Regions from separate parts of the Jannaschia sp. R86511 genome, predicted to be linked through region 1. Evidence: riboswitches for the same ligand, from Rfam matches in the RefSeq annotation. Region 1 holds a riboswitch; the other holds the start of a gene.
The links. Region 1 has a riboswitch for thiamine pyrophosphate ahead of SJY06_RS13785 (YkoF family thiamine/hydroxymethylpyrimidine-binding protein). Riboswitches for the same ligand answer to the same signal wherever they lie in the genome.

Region 1 (5,162 bases):
CGGTTCGCCTCGGCGGCCAGGCCACCGGCCACCCCGGTCAGGGCGTGCATCTCGGCCTCCAGCGGCAGCCAGCAGCCGCCGGCGCGCAGCTCGGCGGAGCGGCCGAGCAGCACCTCGCGGGTGGGCCCGTCGGCGACGACGCGCCCCTGCTCGGACAGCACCACGGAGCGCCCGGGCAGCCCGGCCGTGCCGGCCTCGCCCGCCAGCTCGTCGAGGCGGTGCTCGACCATGACCACGGCCGGGCGGTGGTGGGCCACCACGGCGGCCAGGGCCGTGCGGACGGCGGCGACCCCGGCCGGGTCGAGCATCGACGTGGGCTCGTCCAGCAGCAGCACCTCGGGCCCGGTGACCAGGGCGGCGGCCAGCGCCACCCGCTGCGCCTCGCCGCCGGACAGCCACGCCGTGGGCCGCTCCTGCAGGTGGCCGGCCCCGACCAGCGCCAGGGCCCGCTCGACCCGGGCCCCCACCAGCTCCGGTGCGACGGCCTGGTTCTCCAGCGGCAGGGCCACCTCGGTGTCGACGTGGGGCAGGCAGACCGCGGCCACCGGGTCCTGCGCGAGCACCCCGACCCGGCGCGACAGCTCGACCACCGACGTGGCCGCGGTGTCGACCCCGGCCACCTCGACCCGGCCGGACAGCCGCGCGGTCAGGGTGTGGGGCACCACCCCGGTGACGGTCTGCAGCAGGGTGGACTTTCCGCAGCCGGATGCCCCGACCAGCAGCACCTGCTCCCCCGCGGCCAGCTGCAGGTCGACGTCGACGAGCACGTCCCGCCCGCGTCGCGGGAACCCGACGCCCACCCCCCGGAGCCGGACGACCGGCCCGGCGGGCGCCGCGTCGGCGCCCGCCGTCACGGCCTCAGCCACGTCCGCCGGCCAGCTCGGCCCGTCCGACGGCGAAGTTGTCCAGCACGCCGGTGCGGGCGAGCCGGTCGACGACCACCTTGGCCAGCAGCCCGCCCAGCACGACGCCGGAGACCAGCTGGACGACGAGTCGCAGCACGAAGACGTCCTGGCCGTACCAGCCGAACCGGAACGCCGACCAGAAGAACACCAGCCCGGCCCCCAGCAGCCCGGACACCGCGAACACCGCCCAGCCGTAGGAGCGGTACCGGGTCGCGGCGAAGGCCATCTCGCTGCCGAGGCCCTGGATGGCGGCGGCGACCACCAGCAGCGGACCCACCGGGGAGCCGAGGAACACCACCTCGACCACCGACGCGAGAACCTCGGCCACGATCCCCGCGCCGGCCCGGCGGACGATGGCGATGGTGATGGGGGCGACCATGAGCCAGCCGCCGAACACGACGTGCTGGGCCAGGTCCCCGGCCGGGCCCATCAGGATCGCGAGCCCGGTCCAGGCCTGCACCAGCGCCCAGTAGACGAACCCGAACACCACGGCCAGCACGACCATGAGCACGATGTCGCGCAGCTGCCAGCGCAGCAGCCGGGGGGCCCCGGTGACGGGGGTGCTCACCGGGGCACCGCCGTGGGCGAGCCGACGGACAGCGTCAGGTGGCTGACCACGTGGGCCACGGCGGAGCCGACGTCGCCCCAGGCGTCGGCCACGGTGGCGAGCACCTCGGCCACGTCCCCGGACAGCCGGGTGGCGTAGTGCGCCGCGCCCCGGGTCGTGCCCCGCTCGACGGCCTGGGCGATGGCCCGCTCGATGTGGGCCATGTGCGCCCCGTCGTCGGAGCCGCCGTCCAGCAAGGGGTACAGCGACCACTGCGCGGCCGCCGCCACCCCGGTCGCCGGCACGCGCACCGGCTCGGGCCGCGGCAGGCCGGTCACCGACAGGTCGCAGCCGACCTCGCCGGGGCAGCCGCGCGACAGCAGCACGTGGGCCACCACGTGCCCGCCGTCGCTTCGCCGGTGCGCCGCGGCCACGACCGCGGCCAGGTAGGCGACCAGCCGCTGCTCCGCGGGCTCGTCGACGGCGCCCACCCAGGTGCTGACGTCGTCGGTCTCGATCGTCAGGCCGGCGGTCAGACCCGCGCGCTCGGCGTCGTCGAGCGCGCCGAGGATGACGGCGACGAAGTCGTCGCAGTGCGGGTGCAGGCTGAACCGCATCCCGATGCCCCGCTCCCGCGGCGTGGCGGTGGGGCTCCCCGTGGTGGGGCTGGTGGTGGTGCCGGGCGTGGTCATGCGTCCTCGCTGTCCCGCCCACGGGTCGAGGCAGACGACCGGCGTGCCGGACGCACGTCGGTACCTGGCCCTGCTCCCTACGCCGGTGCTAACCGGATCAGGTGACGGGTCTGCGGACGTTCCGCACTCTCAGCGCTGCTGCGCTCCCCGGGGGTCGCCGCCGACCCTACGCAGCCGCCACCACCCCTGTCGAGGCGGCGCACGTCGCGGTCAGGACGCCGGGCCGAGGCTGTACGCGACGACCCCGCGCCGGACCCGCTTGACGGCGTCGCCGGCGGCTGCGCGCAGCAGGCTGCCGCGGGGGGCGGAGGCCTGCACCTGGTCCAGCAGGTCGAGGGTCTGCCGGCACCAGCGGACGAAGTCGCCCGGGCTCAGGTCGCTCTCCCGCAGCACGGTCTCCAGCGGCTGACCCTGGGCCCAGCGCCAGACCGGCGCGGCGAACCCGGGATCGGGCTCGCGGGTGGAGGCCACCTTGTGCCGGGCCTCGACGTCGGTCAGGGCGGACCAGGCCCGCACGGTCTCCGCCCAGGCCTGGGCGGTGCCGCGGCCGGGCAGTCGGGGGTCGACGCCCTCGACCTCGCGCCGCGCCTCGAACACCAGCGTCGACACCACCGCGGCCAGGCCCGGCCCGTCCAGGTCCTCCCAGACGCCGGTCCGCAGGCACTCGGCCACCAGCAGGTCGGACTGGGTGTAGATCGTCCGCAACGCGTCCCCGGCCTCGGTGACCGTCTCGCCGTCGAGGTAGCCGAGCTCGTCCAGCACGTCGCACACCCGGTCGAAGGTGCGGGCGATGACGGCCGTGCGCCCCTGGATGCGTCGCTGCAGGCCCCGGTGGTCGCGCTCGAGGTCGTCGCGGCGCTGGGCCCAGCGGGCGTGCTCCTCCCGCTCGGCGCAGCCGTGGCACGGGTGGGCCTGCAGCTCGCGGCGCAGCTGGACCAGCTGCAGCTCGCCGGCGTCCTGCCCGGCGGCGGGGCCGCGACCGGATGCCGTCTCGTCCTGGTGCGGCGGGACCACCTCGCCGCCGCCGACCGCGGCCAGGGCGTTGCGCATGCTGCTGGCCAGGTCCTTGCGGGCCCGGGCGTCCCCGGCGTCGAAGTTCTTGGGCACGCGCACGGTCGTGGCGACCCGGACGGCGGACGGGAACGCGACCGTCTCCAGCCGACGCACCTGCCGCTCCGCGGTCAGCACCGTGGGTCGGGGGCCCGGGCCGTTCAGGCCCGGGTCGAGCACGACCGCCCAGCCCCGGCGCTTGCCGGCCGGGACGTTGATGACGTCGCCGCGGCGCAGCCGCTCCAGGGTGGCGGCGGCGTCGGCGCGACGGTCCGCCGACGCCCGCCGGGACAGGTCCTTCTCCAGGGCCGAGATGCGGCCACGCAGCCGGTGGTAGGCCTCGAAGTCGCCCAGGTGGCAGGTCATGGCCTCGCCGTAGCCGGCCAGCGCCTCCTCCTGCTTGCGCAGCTGCGTGGCCAGGCCCACGACGCCCCGGTCGGCCTGGAACTGCGCGAACGAGGTCTCCAGGATGGCGCGGGCCTCGTCACGGCCCACCCGCTGCACGAGGTTGACCGCCATCGAGTAGGTCGGCGCGAAGCTGGAGCGCAGCGGGTAGGTGCGCGTGGACGCGAGGCCCGCGACGTGGTCGGGCTGCAGGCCGTCGCTCCACAGCACGACCGCGTGGCCCTCGACGTCGATGCCGCGCCGGCCCGCGCGCCCGGTCAGCTGGGTGTACTCCCCCGCCGTGATGTCGACGTGCTGCTCGCCGTTCCACTTGACCAGCTTCTCCAGCACGACCGAGCGGGCGGGCATGTTGACGCCGAGGGCCAGGGTCTCGGTGGCGAAGACCACCTTGACCAGGCCGCGGCGGAACAGCTCCTCGACGGTCTCCTTGAACGCGGGCAGCAGCCCGGCGTGGTGGGCGGCCACCCCCCGCTCCAGGCCCTCGACCCACTCCGACCAGCCCAGCACGCCCAGGTCGGCGTCGGGCAGCGACGCCGTGCGCTCCTCGGCGAGCAGCCGGATCTCGTGCCGCTCGGCGGGCGTGGTGAGCCGCACCCCCCAGGCCAGGCACTGCCGGACCGCGGCGTCGCAGCCGTTGCGGCTGAAGATGAAGTGGATCGCCGGCAGCAGGCCGTCGGCGTCCAGCGCCTCGACCACGGTGGCCCGGCTGGGCGCGCCGCGACGGCGGGGTCGGCTGCCGCCGCGCTGCGGCCGTCCCTTGTAGCGCCGCTCGAACCGGGACTCCTCGCGCGCCAGGGCGACCAGCTCGGGGTTGACCAGACCCGGGTCGTCGCCGGGCAGGCCCAGGACCGGGTCGCCGTCGGGGTCGACGAACAGGTCGTGCAGCCGCTTGTCGACCAGGACGTGCTGCCACAGCGGCACCGGCCGGTGCTCGCTGACCACCACCCGGGTGTCGCCGCGCACCGTGGCCAGCCAGTCGCCGAACTCCTCGGCGTTGCTGACGGTGGCCGACAGCGACACCAGCTGGACGTCGTCGGCCAGGTGGATGATGACCTCCTCCCAGACCGCGCCCCGGAACCGGTCGGCGAGGTAGTGCACCTCGTCCATGACCACGAACCCGAGCCCGGCCAGGGTCGAGGAGCCCGCGTAGATCATGTTGCGCAGCACCTCGGTGGTCATCACCACCACCGGGGCCTCGCCGTTGACCGACACGTCGCCGGTCAGCAGGCCCACCGCGTCGGGGCCGTGGACCGCGACCAGGTCGTTGTACTTCTGGTTGCTGAGCGCCTTGATCGGCGTGGTGTAGAACGCCTTGCGCCCGGTGCGCAGGGCCAGGTCGACGGCGAACTCCCCGACGACGGTCTTGCCCGCACCGGTCGGGGCGGCCACGAGCACGCCGTGCCCGTCGGCGACGGCCTGCATGGCCTCGACCTGGAACTCGTCCGGCTCGAACGGCAGCCCCGCCACGAAGCGACCGAGCGGTGAGCGTTCCTGCTGCTGCCTGGCGCGTGCCGCAGCGAACCGTTCGGCGGGGCTGGACATGCCCTCCAGGTTACGTCCGCG
Region 2 (5,162 bases), 2.1 Mb from region 1:
GACCACGACCCGGACCAGGTGGCTCCGCCCGCCGGCCCGCCGGCCTACGTGGTCAGCGGCGACAAGGCCAAGGTGCTGCAGCGGCTGCGCCGCATCGAGGGCCAGGTCAGGGGCCTGCAGCGGATGGTCGACGAGGACACCTACTGCATCGACGTGCTGACCCAGGTGTCGGCGACCACGGCCGCGCTGCGCTCGGTCGCGCTGCAGCTGCTGGACGAGCACCTGCAGCACTGCGTCAAGCACGCGGTCGAGGACCACGACCAGGCCGACGCCCGGATCGCCGAGGCGTCTGCGGCCGTGGCCCGCCTCGTCCGCTCCTGACCACCAGCACCCACCGCCAGCACCCACCAGCAGGAGGACCACCCGCATGAGCGCCACCACCACCATCGACGTCGTCGGCATGACCTGCGGGCACTGCGTGTCCGCCGTGACCGAGGAGCTGAGCGCCCTGCCGGGGGTCACCGACGTCAGCGTGGACCTCGTCGCCGGGGGCACGTCGCCCGTCACCGTCCGCAGCGAGCAGCCCCTGGACGACGCCGCGGTGGCGGCGGCCGTCGACGAGGCGGGCTACGAGCTGGTGCGCTGATGGCGGCCCCGCCCGAGGTCGGCGCCCCGCCGGTCGTGCTGGAGATCAGCGGCATGACCTGTGCGTCCTGCGCCATGCGGATCGAGAAGAAGCTCAACCGCATGCCGGGCGTGGAGGCGAGCGTCAACTACGCCACCGAGAAGGCCACCGTCCGCCTGCCCGACGGCACCGAGGTGGCCGAGGCGATCGCCACCGTCGAGCGCACCGGGTACGGCGCCGTGCTGCCCGCGCCGCCGCGGCCACCGGCCGACGGGGACGACGCGGCCGCACCGCCCGCGGCGGACGCGGAGACGACCTCGCTGCGCCAACGCGCGCTCGTCAGCTCGGCGCTGGCGCTGCCGACGCTGCTGCTGTCGATGGTCACGCCGCTGCAGTTCGACAACTGGCAGTGGCTCGTCCTGACCCTGGCCTCCCCGGTCGTGGTGTGGGGGGCCTGGCCGTTCCACCGCGCCGCGCTGGTCAACGCTCGCCACGGCGCCGCGACCATGGACACCCTGGTCAGCATCGGCGTCGTCGCGGCGTTCGCGCAGTCCGTCTACGCGCTGTTCTTCGGCATGGCGGGCATGCCCGGCATGACGATGGAGCTGCGCCTGGTGACCGAGCCCGGCGCCGGCGGCAACGAGATCTACCTCGAGGTGGCCGCGGTGGTCACCGCGGCCGTGCTGGTCGGGCGCTGGCTGGAGGCCCGGGCCAAGAACCGGTCCGGGGCGGCGCTGCGCGCCCTGCTCGACCTGGGCGCCAAGGACGTCGCCGTGCTGCCGGACGGGGCCGGCACGACGCGCGAGGAGCGGGTCGCCGTGGACCGGCTGCAGGTCGGGGACCTGTTCGTGGTCCGCCCGGGAGAGACCGTCGCCACCGACGGCGTCGTCGTGGACGGCCGCAGCGCCGTGGACGAGTCCGTGCTGACCGGGGAACCCGTGCCGGTCGAGGTCGGACCCGGTGACCCGGTGACCGGGGCCACGACGAGCACCGACGGCCGCCTGGTCGTGCGGGCTGTGCGGGTCGGGGCCGACACCCGGCTGGCGCAGATGGCCCGCCTGGTCGAGTCGGCCCAGTCCGGCAAGGCCGAGGTGCAGCGGCTGGCCGACCGGGTGTCGGCGGTGTTCGTGCCCGTCGTGCTGGTCGTGGCGCTGCTGACGCTGGTCGGCTGGCTGGTCTGGGGCGACGACCCGACCGCGGCGTTCACGGCCGCGGTCGCCGTGCTGGTCATCGCCTGCCCGTGCGCCCTCGGCCTGGCCACCCCCACGGCGCTGCTGGTGGGTACCGGCCGCGGCGCGCAGCTGGGTGTGCTCATCAAGGGCCCCGAGGTGCTGGAGTCCACCCGCCGCGTCGACACGGTGGTGCTCGACAAGACCGGCACCCTGACCACCGGGCGGATGCGGCTGCACGACGTCGTCCCCGGCCCCGGCGAGGACCGCGACGACGTGCTGCACCTGGCGGCCGCCCTCGAGCTGGGCAGCGAGCACCCCGTGGCCCGGGCCGTGGTGGCCGCGGCGCCGCGGCCGCTGCCCACCGTGAGCGGCTTCGCCTCGCGCCAGGGCCTCGGCGTGGCCGGGACCGTGGACGAGCGTGCCGTCGTCGTCGGCCGTCCCGGGTGGCTGGCGCAGGAGTGGTCGCAGCCCCTGGGGGCGGAGCTGGCGCAGGCGGCCGACACCGCCCAGGCCGAGGGCCGCACGGTCGTGGCGGTCGGCTGGGACGGCCGCGCCCGCGGTCTGCTGGTGCTCGGCGACACCGTCAAGGACACCGCCGCGCAGGCGGTCGCCGAGCTGCGCGGGCTGGGCCTGCGCCCCTACCTGCTGACCGGGGACAACCGGGCCGCGGCCCGGTCCGTGGCCGCCCAGGTGGGCATCGACCCCGACGACGTGCTGGCCGAGGTCATGCCCGAGGACAAGCTCGCCGAGGTCCGCCGGCTGCAGGCGCAGGGCCGGGTCGTGGCCATGGTCGGCGACGGCGTCAACGACGCGGCGGCGCTCGCCGCCGCCGACCTGGGCGTCGCGATGGGCACCGGCACGGACGTGGCGATCCAGGCCAGCGACATCACCCTGGTGCGCGACGACCTGCGCGCCGCCGTCGACGCCGTCCGGCTGTCGCGGGCCACGCTGCGCACCATCAAGGGCAACCTGTTCTGGGCCTTCGCCTACAACACCGCGGGGATCCCGCTCGCGGTGGCCGGCCTGCTCAACCCGCTGCTCGCGGGCGTCGCGATGGCGGCCAGCAGCGTGTTCGTGGTCAGCAACAGCCTGCGGCTGCGGCGGTTCTCCTCCGTCGCCGGGGCAGGCGTACAGTCCTCCCCACGACAGGGGAGCGCCGCCAGGCGCTGAGAGTGCGGGCGACCGCAGACCCTCGAACCTGATCCGGTTAGCACCGGCGGAGGTAGTCGAGTCTCGACCCGTCGACGGCACGGTGCGTCGACGGGTCCCCCTCCTGAGCGATTGGGAGGAGCACGGATGAGCAGCACGAAGGACGACAGGACGACGACCGGCCCGACGAGGACCGACCCGCCCGGCCCGACCACGGGCCGGGTGCCGCTGACCGCCCGGCAGCGCACGCTGCTCGTGGTCGGGGTGCTGGCCAGCCTGCTGGCGGGGGCCGCGGTGCTCGCGGTGGGACTGCCCGCCGACGTCATGGTGGGCGAGGACCCGCTGTCCACCCTGACCCTGCCCGCCGCGCTGGCGGTGACCCTGACCGGCGTCTGCGTGCTCGGCGCCGCCGTGGCCCGGTCGGCCTGGCGCGTGGTCGACATCGTGGTCGCGGCCGTGCTCGGCGTCGCCGGCGGCCTGGCGTTCGTGCTGTGGAACGTCGCGGTGTGGCCCGGCCTGAGCGGGGTCCTGCCGCCGCCGGTGAGCGCCCTGTTCGTCGGGGTGTGGCTGCTGCCCGGCGTTCTGGGCGGGCTGGTGGTGCGCCGGCCCGGGGCAGCCGTGTTCACCGAGCTGGTCGCGGCGTCGCTCAGCGCGATGATCGGCAACGAGTGGGGCTTCGCGACGGTCTGGTACGGCCTGCTGCAGGGCCTGGGCGCCGAGGTCGTGCTGGCGCTGTTCCTGTACCGCTGGTGGCGGCTGCCGGTCGCGCTGCTGGCCGGGGCGGGGACGGGTCTGGTCGGCGGCCTGCTCGACACCACCGTCTACTACCCGGAGCTGGTGCCGGGTGTGCAGCTGACCTACATCGCGTTCGCCGTGCTGTCCGGGGTGGTGATCGCCGGTCTCGGGTCGTGGGCGCTGACGCGCGCGCTGGCCCGGACGGGGGTGCTGGCGCCGTTGGCCTCGGGCCGGGACGGGCGACGGGTCTGAGCGGCGCCGACGGGTTCAGCGCCCGCGGCTGGGGCTGGCGGCACGGCACCCGCCACGCCTGGGCCGTCCGCGGTCTCGACCTGGACGTCGCCGCGGGCGAGCGGGTGCTGCTGCTGGGGCCCAGCGGGGCCGGCAAGTCGACCCTGCTGCAGGGCCTGGCTGGTCTGCTCGACCCCGGCAACGGCGACGAGGAGGGGCGGCTGGCCCTGGCCTGCGTCGAGGTGCGCGAGGCCCGGGCGACCGGGGTCCGGGCCGGCCGGGCCCGCACCGGCCTGCTGCTGCAGGACCCCCTGTCGCAGACGGTGCTCGCCCGCTGCGGCGACGACGTCGCCTTCGGGCTGGAGAACCACGGCGTGCCCCGCGAGCAGATCTGGGACCGGGTCGACTCGGCCCTGGCGGCCGTGGGCTTCCCCTACGGCCGGGACCACCCCACGTCCCGGCTGTCCGGCGGCGAGCGGCAGCGGCTGGCCCTGGCCGGCGTGCTCGCGCTGCGGCCCGGCCTGCTGCTGCTCGACGAGCCGACGGCCATGCTCGACCCGGCCGGTGCGGCCGGGCTGCGGGGCACCGTCGCGGACCTGCTGCAGGACACCGGCGCGGGCTGCGTGCTCGTCGAGCACCGGGTCGCCCCCTGGCTGGACGTCGTCGACCGCGTCGTCGTCCTGTCGCCCGGGGGCGGGGTGCGCGCCGACGGCGCGCCGGCGCAGGTGCTCGGTCGGCACGGGGCCGAGCTCGCCGCCGCCGGGGTGTGGGTCCCGAGCCACCCCCCGGCCGTGCCGCCGCGGCCGAGCGGGGCCGGTGGCGCGCCGCTGCTGCAGGCCGACGACCTGGCCGTCAGCCGTCCGGGGGCCGCCGGGCCGGCCGCCGAGCACGTCGACCTGGTGCTGCGGGCGGGCACCGGCACGGCGGTGCTCGGTCCCAACGGCTCGGGCAAGTCGACCCTGGCCCTGGCGCTGTCCGGCCTGGCCGCGCCCACCACCGGTCGCCTGCGCGCCCACGACGCGCTGGCTCGGGGGGCGGGCGCGTCACCGCACCGGTGGCGGCCGCGGGCCCTGGCCGCGCGCATCGGCACGGTGTTCCAGGAGCCGTCCCACCAGTTCGTCACCTCGACCGTGGCCGACGAGCTCGCGCTCGGCCCGCGGCTGCAGGGGGAGGACCCGGCGGTCACCGCGGCGCGCGTGAGCGGGCTGCTGGAGCGGCTCCGGCTGGCCCACCTGGCGCCCGCCAACCCGTTCACGCTGTCCGGCGGGGAGCAGCGGCGGCTGTCCGTGGCCACCGTCCTCGCCACGCGC

Region 2: another riboswitch for thiamine pyrophosphate. It lies ahead of SJY06_RS04005 (ECF transporter S component); the one in region 1 lies ahead of SJY06_RS13785 (YkoF family thiamine/hydroxymethylpyrimidine-binding protein).

Annotation. Positions count from the first base shown of each region.
Region 1 covers NZ_JAXHCD010000001.1:2,930,757-2,935,918, forward strand. Annotated here, with positions in the region: gene SJY06_RS13775 (ABC transporter ATP-binding protein) at 1-866, opposite strand, end outside; gene SJY06_RS13780 (ECF transporter S component) at 859-1,473, opposite strand; gene SJY06_RS13785 (YkoF family thiamine/hydroxymethylpyrimidine-binding protein) at 1,470-2,144, opposite strand; TPP riboswitch at 2,200-2,304, opposite strand; gene SJY06_RS13790 (DEAD/DEAH box helicase) at 2,355-5,141, opposite strand; gene SJY06_RS13795 (diacylglycerol kinase family protein) at 5,152-5,162, opposite strand, start outside.
Region 2 covers NZ_JAXHCD010000001.1:805,408-810,569, forward strand. Annotated here, with positions in the region: gene SJY06_RS03990 (metal-sensitive transcriptional regulator) at 73-321, shown strand; gene SJY06_RS03995 (heavy-metal-associated domain-containing protein) at 368-586, shown strand; gene SJY06_RS04000 (heavy metal translocating P-type ATPase) at 586-2,907, shown strand; TPP riboswitch at 2,875-2,979, shown strand; gene SJY06_RS04005 (ECF transporter S component) at 3,034-3,873, shown strand; gene SJY06_RS04010 (ABC transporter ATP-binding protein) at 3,795-5,162, shown strand, end outside.